Regions from separate parts of the Savagea faecisuis genome, predicted to be linked through region 1. Evidence: predicted binding sites of a transcription regulator. Region 1 holds the regulator's gene; the other holds the start of a gene.
The links. The regulator CtsR, encoded in region 1, represses protease genes until heat stress. The targets are predictions, from matches to a motif close to ATGGTCAATAAAGGTCAAACA.

Region 2: the regulator CtsR is predicted to act here: its motif matches at 2,287-2,307, upstream of ACFQ0V_RS08970 (ATP-dependent Clp protease ATP-binding subunit).

The regions. Positions count from the first base shown of each region.
Region 1 covers NZ_JBHTJF010000034.1:209,410-213,708, reverse strand. Annotated here, with positions in the region: gene bioB (biotin synthase BioB) at 1-592, shown strand, start outside; gene ACFQ0V_RS10530 (hypothetical protein) at 735-2,432, shown strand; gene ACFQ0V_RS10525 (CtsR family transcriptional regulator) at 2,571-3,029, shown strand; gene ACFQ0V_RS10520 (UvrB/UvrC motif-containing protein) at 3,130-3,672, shown strand; gene ACFQ0V_RS10515 (protein arginine kinase) at 3,662-4,299, shown strand, end outside.
Region 2 covers NZ_JBHTJF010000030.1:51,822-56,120, reverse strand. Annotated here, with positions in the region: gene ACFQ0V_RS08975 (DUF2929 family protein) at 1-75, shown strand, start outside; gene ACFQ0V_RS08970 (ATP-dependent Clp protease ATP-binding subunit) at 120-2,255, opposite strand; gene ACFQ0V_RS08965 (metal-sulfur cluster assembly factor) at 2,401-2,712, opposite strand; gene ACFQ0V_RS08960 (prolyl oligopeptidase family serine peptidase) at 2,753-3,547, opposite strand; gene ACFQ0V_RS08955 (Cof-type HAD-IIB family hydrolase) at 3,664-4,299, shown strand, end outside.

The sequences.
Region 1 (4,299 bases):
GTTTCCAGATATGACAGTGTGCGCTTGTCTTGGCTTACTAAAACAAGATCAAGCGACGAAATTGAAAGAAGCGGGCGTTGACCGTTACAATCACAATATTAATACGTCGGAAGAACATCATAAAAGCATTACGACGTCGCACAATTATGATGATCGTGTACGCACGGTTAACTATGCAAAAGAAGCGGGAATTTCACCTTGTTCAGGCGTCATCGTCGGAATGGGAGAAACGAAAGAAGATATCATCAATATGGGACGCAGCTTGTACAATTTAGATGCGGACTCGATTCCTGTCAACTTCTTGCATGCGATTCCTGGAACACCTTTGGAAGCGCTAGATGAATTGAATCCACGCTACAATTTAAAAGTGCTCGCACTTTTCCGTTATATGAATCCGACGAAAGAGATTCGTGTATCAGGCGGTCGCGAAGTGAATTTACGCAGCTTGCAACCGATGAGTTTATACGCGGCGAACTCTATTTTTGTCGGCGATTACTTAACGACGGAAGGACAAGAAAACAATTCTGACTTCCAAATGCTTGAAGACTTAGGGTTCGAAATCGATCGAACACCATTAACAGTTGCTCAATAAGTAGTCACTTTGCTACTTTTTGATAGAGATACACCCCTTACTTAAAATGACCTTTTGCCCAAGGTCATTTTTTTGTGTTGAAAATGAAACTATCGGGTATTTCATACGTAAAAGAGATACTAGAAGAAAGAGGGGATTTTTCATGACACAACTCATTCTATTTTCAATTATTGTCGGCCTCCTATTAGCTGCTTTAATGACGCCGTTTCTTCCGAAAAAAAGAAAGAATGAAGAGGAAATTGTGCGACGCCATCAACCAGTGAAATGGTTCATCGGCTATGCGATAATTTATTCAATTGCTATATTTATTTTTTACTATGTGACGAATTTAGATCGTAATTTATCATCGCTTTGGTTAATCGTCTTAATTTTTGCGATTCTTGGAGCGACAGTCGCACAAGAAGTCGAGAAAAAAGTGAAAGGCGTGATCGCGCTTCTCGCACTCGGGTTCGGAGTTTATATATTAAGTGCGCCTGTTTGGAATGCAGACGAGAAATATGCTGCTGTTGAAATGGAAGAACAAGTTGAAATTACACCATTTGACGAAACGAAAAAACCAGCGAGCGTTCCACCGCAATTTGTCCGCAATAAAATGAAAAAAGCATTCGGTCAAGTGCCAAATACGAGTTATTATGAACTCGGAAATTTACAAATTCAAAAAGTGAACGGGGAATTTGTTTATATTGCACCTGTCGAATTTTCAGGACTCTTTAAATGGTGGAACGGTAAAACAGTACCGGGCTACTTTACGATGAGTGCGACAGATTCGGCAGACAATCCACGCTTTGTAAAAGCGGAAATGACGTACACACCATCTGCATATTTCGGCAAACAAGTGGAACGTCATATGCGAATGGATCACCCAGAGCTCATTTATTACGGAAAAGCACAACTGGAAGTCGATGATGACGGAAAACCGTTCTACATCGCTTCATATGGAAAGTTCATTACAGCACGGGATGGATTTGACGTGCAAGGAATCGTCATGGTCGATACGGAAACGGGGAAAACGACGAAATATGCTTTGTCTGAAATTCCAGAGTTTATCGACGGCGCCGTATCGCCTGAAGCGGTCAGTTTACAAAATAGTTATTACGGAAAATACGTACACGGATTTTTCAACTCTTTATTCGGTAAAAAAGATGTGAAAATTCCTTCTGATGAAGGGGTAGAAGCGAGTGTGAACCCGGTCTTTGACGAAACAGGTCACATGTATTACTTCACTGATTTTACAAGTCCGAAAGAAGAAGTTGATTCGATGCTCGGGTATGCGTTAACGGATGCGCGAACAGGAGAGGCGATTTACTATACGGGGAATTTAGAAGAGTCTTACATGGATTCTGAAGGAGCCCTTCAAATTGTCGAGAAGAAATTTATCGAAAAGAAATGGCTCGGCGAAATGCCGGTCTTGTACAATTTTTACGGTGAAGCGAGCTGGCTCGTGCCCGTCCTCGACTCCAATGGCTTTTTGCAAAACTACTTCATCGTGTCGGCAGCGAACCCTGAAATATCTGTCTATGCGAATTCACCAAATGAAGCGTTAAAGCTTTACAAAACAGCTTTACAACGTGGAGGAAGCACAGTAGAAGGAACTTCTAACGCAGAAGTGAAAGAAGCGACAATCACGGTCGAACGAGTTTTTAAAGAGCGAGTAAACGAAGCGACGATCATTAGTGTATTAGCGACGAACGGTCAAAACTATCTCATTTCAACAGAATCTGCTCCACTCGGCGTCTACGTTGAAAAAGGAGATGTGTTACGCGTTCAATATGCGGATACAGGAGATTTCTTCTTACCTGTTCAAACGTTTGAAAACACAACGATTTCAATAACTGAATAAAAGATAAACATTGACGCGGTCGCTCATGAAGAGGCCGTGTCTTTTTGACAATCACGATACGAATGAGTTGCGACGTCATGTAAAAAAGAATATAATTAAGTCAAAGATAGTCAAAGTCAGCAGAGAGAAGGTGATCGAATGAAAAACATTACAGACATCATCGAACAATATTTAAAGGCGATATTGGAAGAAGACGATGGTGCGATTGAAATTAAACGCAATGAAGTTGCAGAAAAGTTTCAATGTGTCCCTTCGCAAATTAACTATGTCATTAATACGCGTTTCACAATTGAGCGCGGATACGCAGTGGAATCGAAGCGTGGTGGGGGTGGATATATACGAATTTATCAAATTCAACTCCATTCAAAAAAAGACGTGTTAGATCACGCTTTAGAAATGTTAGGACGAAGCGCTTCTTACGGAGTAGTGGAAGATGTCATGTATATGCTATTGAAAGAAGAGATTGTGACGGAGCGGGAAGCGAGGATGTTATTAGCAGGCGTTTCGCGGGCGATATTAGATTCATCTTTACCGAATGCGGACGAATGGCGAGCGAAAATTGTTCATTCGATGATTGAAACATTATATTATCGATGATTTTTCACATATTGCTTAAGTTTTATGGAACAGTTCTTTATACTGAATGTATACGTTTTCAAAATAGAAAGACAATTCGAATAAAGGGGTGGTTTTCCTTATGTTATGCGATAGCTGTCAAGCGAGAGAAGCGACTGTTTTTGTAACGAAAGAAACGATGGACGGACGAAAAGAATACCAACTATGTGAAAAATGTGCTTTCGAATCGAATGAAGGACAAGATTCGATGCAAGCGCAACCGATGACGATGCAACAATTTTTAGGAAATTGGTTCGGTCAACCGGAAACGGTAAGTAAAGTGCGACCTTATCATGAGGCGTCAATTCTTTGTACGAACTGCCAAATGTCATATGAACAGTTTTTGAAAAAAGGCCGTTTCGGTTGTGAGCAATGTTACGAAACATTTAGCGAGCAATTACCGAATGTATTTAACAAATTACACAACGGACATGAACGGCATATTGGAAAGGTGCCAGCTTATTATCCAGAGGCGTTCGCTTTAGAGCGCAAAATTAAAGAAGTGCGCGAACAGATGAATGAAGCGGTGAAAGAGGAGCGCTTTGAAGATGCGGCGATGCTGCGTGACGAAGCGATTCGACTTGAAACACAATTGAGTAGCGGAGGTGATTCTCATGACAATTGAACGATTTATCGATAATGCTTCTACAGGTTGGATGCAAGGTGGCGGAGAACAATCAGATATCGTCATGTCAACGAGAATTCGTCTCGCGCGCAACATTCAAGGGATTAAGTTTCCGACGATGTTTACACAAGAAGATGCGATGGAAGTGCGCAGACGCGTCCGTGAAGCTTTACGAGAAGAAGTGCACGAATGGATTGATATGAATGAAATTTCGGCTTTAGAACGTCAAGTGCTCGTCGAGAAACATATTATTAGTCGGGACTTAGCGAGTAAAAAAGAGATCGGCTCTGTCGCATTAAGTGAAGATCAAAAACAAAGCATTTTAATTAACGAAGAAGACCATTTGCGCATCCAATGCATTTATCCAGGTTTGCAGCTAGAGCGTGCTTATGAACAAGCAGAACTTGTAGATCATTATTTAGAAGGACCGCTAAAATTTGCATTTGATGGTGAATTTGGATATTTGACGAGTTGTCCTTCTAATACAGGTACAGGAATGCGTGCTTCGGTCATGATGCATTTGCCTGCTTTAACGATTACACGTCAAATGGAACGCGTCATTCCAGCTATTTCACGTTTAGGAATTGTCGTGCGTGGTAGTTACGGAGAAGGCAGTGAAGCGCCAGG
Region 2 (4,299 bases), on a different contig from region 1:
CCGGCGGCAGCTCTCGCTATTTTAGTTTTCGTTCTCGCTGCAGTAATTCCGAACGAATCTACACCAGACTATTAAAAAACACATTCTCGAATAAGCTCGAGAATGTGTTTTTTCTTTTCTTAATTTAATTGAAGTTCGTCGTCTTCAATCGATAATCGAATGATGCCATCTTCATTCACTTGTCTTGCGATAATGTGACGTGCAACAGCTGTTTCGATATGACGTTGAATGAATCGTTTGAGCGGACGGGCTCCGAATTGAGCGTCTGTACCGTGTGCGACGATCCAGTCAATTACCTCTTCTTCATATTGCAAATCGATTTGCTGTTCGAGTAAACGAACTTCTAAATCGTGTAACATCTTTTTCGCAATTAAGTTGAATGTGTTTCCTGATAATGCATGGAACATGACGATATCATCCATTCGGTTTAACAATTCTGGACGGAAATATTGACGGAGTTCAGCCATCATAATATCTTCAAGTGCATGATCCTCTTCTTCCGCATGTTCTAGCAACAAATGAGAACCGATATTAGATGTCATAATGATGACCGTATTTGTGAAATTGACTGTGCGACCTTGACTATCAGTAATGCGCCCGTCATCTAACGCTTGCAATAAAATGTTCGAAACGTCAGGATGCGCTTTTTCAATTTCGTCGAGTAAAATAACCGAATACGGATTGCGACGAACCGCTTCTGTCAATTGGCCGCCTTCTTCATAGCCTACATATCCTGGAGGCGCTCCGACGAGACGTGATACGCTATGTTTCTCCATATATTCACTCATATCGATTCGAACGAAATGATCTTCCGAATCAAATAATGTTTCAGCGAGTGTTTTCGCAAGTTCTGTTTTCCCTACACCCGTCGGTCCGAGGAATAAGAAAGAGCCGATCGGTTTGTTCGGATCTTTAATGCCGCTTCGTGCACGCCATACCGCTTCTGTGACGAGACGAACCGCTTCATCTTGACCGATGACACGGTCTTTCAATGTATCGCCGAGACGGAGTAATTTTTCGCGCTCTCCTTCGACGAGCTTCGTCACTGGAATGCCTGTCCAACGTGCGACAATTGCTGCGACTTCCTCTTCTGTCACTTCTTCACGAAGTAAACGTTCATCGCCATGCTTCTCAATTTCTTCTTCAATCGCATGCAATTCTTTTTCGAGTGCCGGAATTTTTCCGTGACGAAGTTCAGCCGCTTTATTTAAATCGAATTGACCTTCTGCTTCTTCAAGCTCTCGACGATACGCATCGAGTTGTTCTCGTTTCGCTTGCACTTGTTGAATTGCTTCTTTTTCTTTTTCCCACTGTGCTCTCATATCCGCAGATGAATCTTTTAACTGTTGAAGTTCTTCTCTCAACGCTTCAAGTCGTTGCTTACTCACATCATCTGTCTCTTTCATTAAAGCTTGTTCTTCAATTTCAAGTTGTAACATGCGACGTGTGACTGCATCGAGCTCTTGTGGCATCGAATCAATTTCAGTACGAATCATCGCACTCGCTTCATCGATTAAATCGATCGCTTTGTCCGGCATGAAACGCTCTGTTAAGTAACGATCCGATAAAGCTGCTGCCGCTACGATCGCGCGGTCATGAATGCGCACTCCGTGGTGAAGTTCGAAACGTTCTTTCAAACCGCGTAAAATAGAAACCGTATCTTCAACGGACGGCTCACGTACCATCACTTGTTGGAAGCGTCGTTCTAATGCTGGGTCTTTTTCGATATATTGACGATACTCATCGAGCGTTGTCGCTCCGATACAGTATAGTTCACCGCGTGCGAGCATCGGTTTTAACATATTCCCCGCATCCATCGCACCGCTTGAACGTCCCGCTCCGACAATCGTATGAAGTTCGTCAATGAACATAATAATTTGTCCATCGCTTTCTTTCACTTGTTTTAATACGCCTTTTAAACGTTCTTCGAATTCCCCTTGATATTTCGCACCAGCAATTAAAGCACTCATATCGAGTTCATAAATCGTTTTTTCTTTTAATCCTTCCGGTACGTCACCTTTCACGATTCGTTGAGCGAGTCCTTCCACAATCGCTGTTTTCCCGACACCTGGTTCCCCGATTAATACAGGGTTATTTTTCGTTTTACGAGATAAAATACGGATGACATTTCGAATTTCTTCATCTCGACCGATGACTGGGTCCATCTTGCCACTTTTAACCGCATCGATTAAATTGCGACCGAATTGTTCTAAAGGTGTACGTTGATCTTCTTGCTGCATATTTCCCATTCTCATATGATGCACCTCTTTTTTAGTAGTTATACTGACTTTGACTATCTTTGACTAATACTAATATACAATGTTCTATACCCTATTTCAACTGAAATGCTCACTTTTTTCCAATAAAAAAATCACGCAAACAATTTGCGTGATTGAGTGCTTATCCGTGTACACCGAGTGCCATCTTTGCATAGCGTGACATCATATCTTTCGACCATGGCGGGCTCCATACGACGTCTACTTCCACTTCTTTCACTTCTGGAAGCTCGAGTAATTCTTGTTTAATATTGCCGACGATTTGTGGTCCCATCGGGCATCCCATCGATGTAAGTGTCATCGTAACAGTTGCTACACCTGCTTCATCTAACGCTACATCGTAAATTAATCCTAAGTTGACGATATCGATTCCAAGCTCTGGGTCAATAACATTCTCGAGTGCACCGAGCATGCTTCCTTTCATCTCTTCATCCATGTTTTTTCGCCCCTTTCACTGTTTCATTCATCATAGCAAGTCACTTCTCGTTTCGCAACTCGTCTGCTTCTACGAGATGTTGGCTAAACCATTGTGTACTTTTCAACATCGCTGGTCTCGGTACAGCATGTCCCGCCTCTTCATCTCGGATGAACATTAAATGAGATGTCCCTTCATAGAGAGGGGTAATTTCTTTCATGAGCAATTCCGTTAAGCTGAATGGGACGATGCCATCTTGTTCGCCATGCCAAATGAACAAAGGTCGTTGATTAAGACGATCTAAATGCTTCGATAAATCAACGCGTTCCAACATCTGAAAGAGCTCATCAATGACCGATTGATCGACCGGTAACTGCAAACCTTTCTTTTTAAAATAATCAAGCTGCCCTTGCGCTAACAATTCGTAATGGGCATTTCCCATCATCGCTACTGCGACATCAATCCAACGATAAGATGCGAGTGCTCCATACGTCGTAATGGCACCCATCGACGTACCGCCCACTCCGACTTTTCCTTCCATTAATAAACCTTCTTCTTTTAACGCAGTATAAATTTGTTTCAGCTCTTGAATCGACGTTAAGACAATCTTCCAAAAGTTTGCGCTCATTCTAGCAAAATCCGCACCGTCGTCACGTTCCCCGTGCAAATGAGCATCTGGTAAAACGACACGTACTCCTTGATTCACTAAATTATACGCATAGTGTAAATTATGTTCTTTCCCACTTTGAAAACCGTGTAAAAAAATAACAGTCGGATGTGGTCGACCTTCCCACTCTTCTTTTTCGACGATTAATGCTGGAATTTGTTCGATGTTGCGATGTTCAATTTGAATCACAGTATCCACCCTCTCCTCGAATCTTTATCGTATTATAACACTGATGAAGCGATAATTCTTTGACGAGCTCCATGCTTTCAAGTTAGACTAAACAAAGAAAGAGAGGCATCGGATTTATGGATAAACATTTAATCGTGCTCGATTTAGACGGCACGTTACTCACAAGTGAGAAAGTTATTTCTCCTTATACAAAAAAACAATTGCAATTAGCAATGGCAGCAGGACATGAAGTGATGATCGCAACAGGACGTCCCTTCCGCGCTAGCGTCCTTTATTATAATGAACTCCGTTTATCGACACCAATCGTAAACTTTAATGGAGCATATGTTCATCATCCACTCATCCCAGAATGGGAAGTACGTCACACACCACTGCCATTAGAAAAAGTACATAACTTACTCGATATCGCGGAGCGACACGGTGTGAAAAATATCGTCGCTGAAGTGAAAGATGATGTGTACATTGAACAATACGATGCGGACTTAATGCCAATTTTCAACTTCGGAGAACCTCATATGGTTCACGGCAACATCCGCGATTCTTTAACGACAGGAGCAACGAGCTTATTATTACAAGCGAACGGAAGCGATGTCGAATCGTTAAGACAAGCCGTCACGTCAGAACATGTGGATGCGCTCTACTACCATGAATGGGGACCGCCGTTTCACATTTTAGAACTCGTCAACAAAGAAGTGAATAAAGCATATGGCATTAAGCCGATCACAGAAGTGTATAAAATTCCACAAGAACGC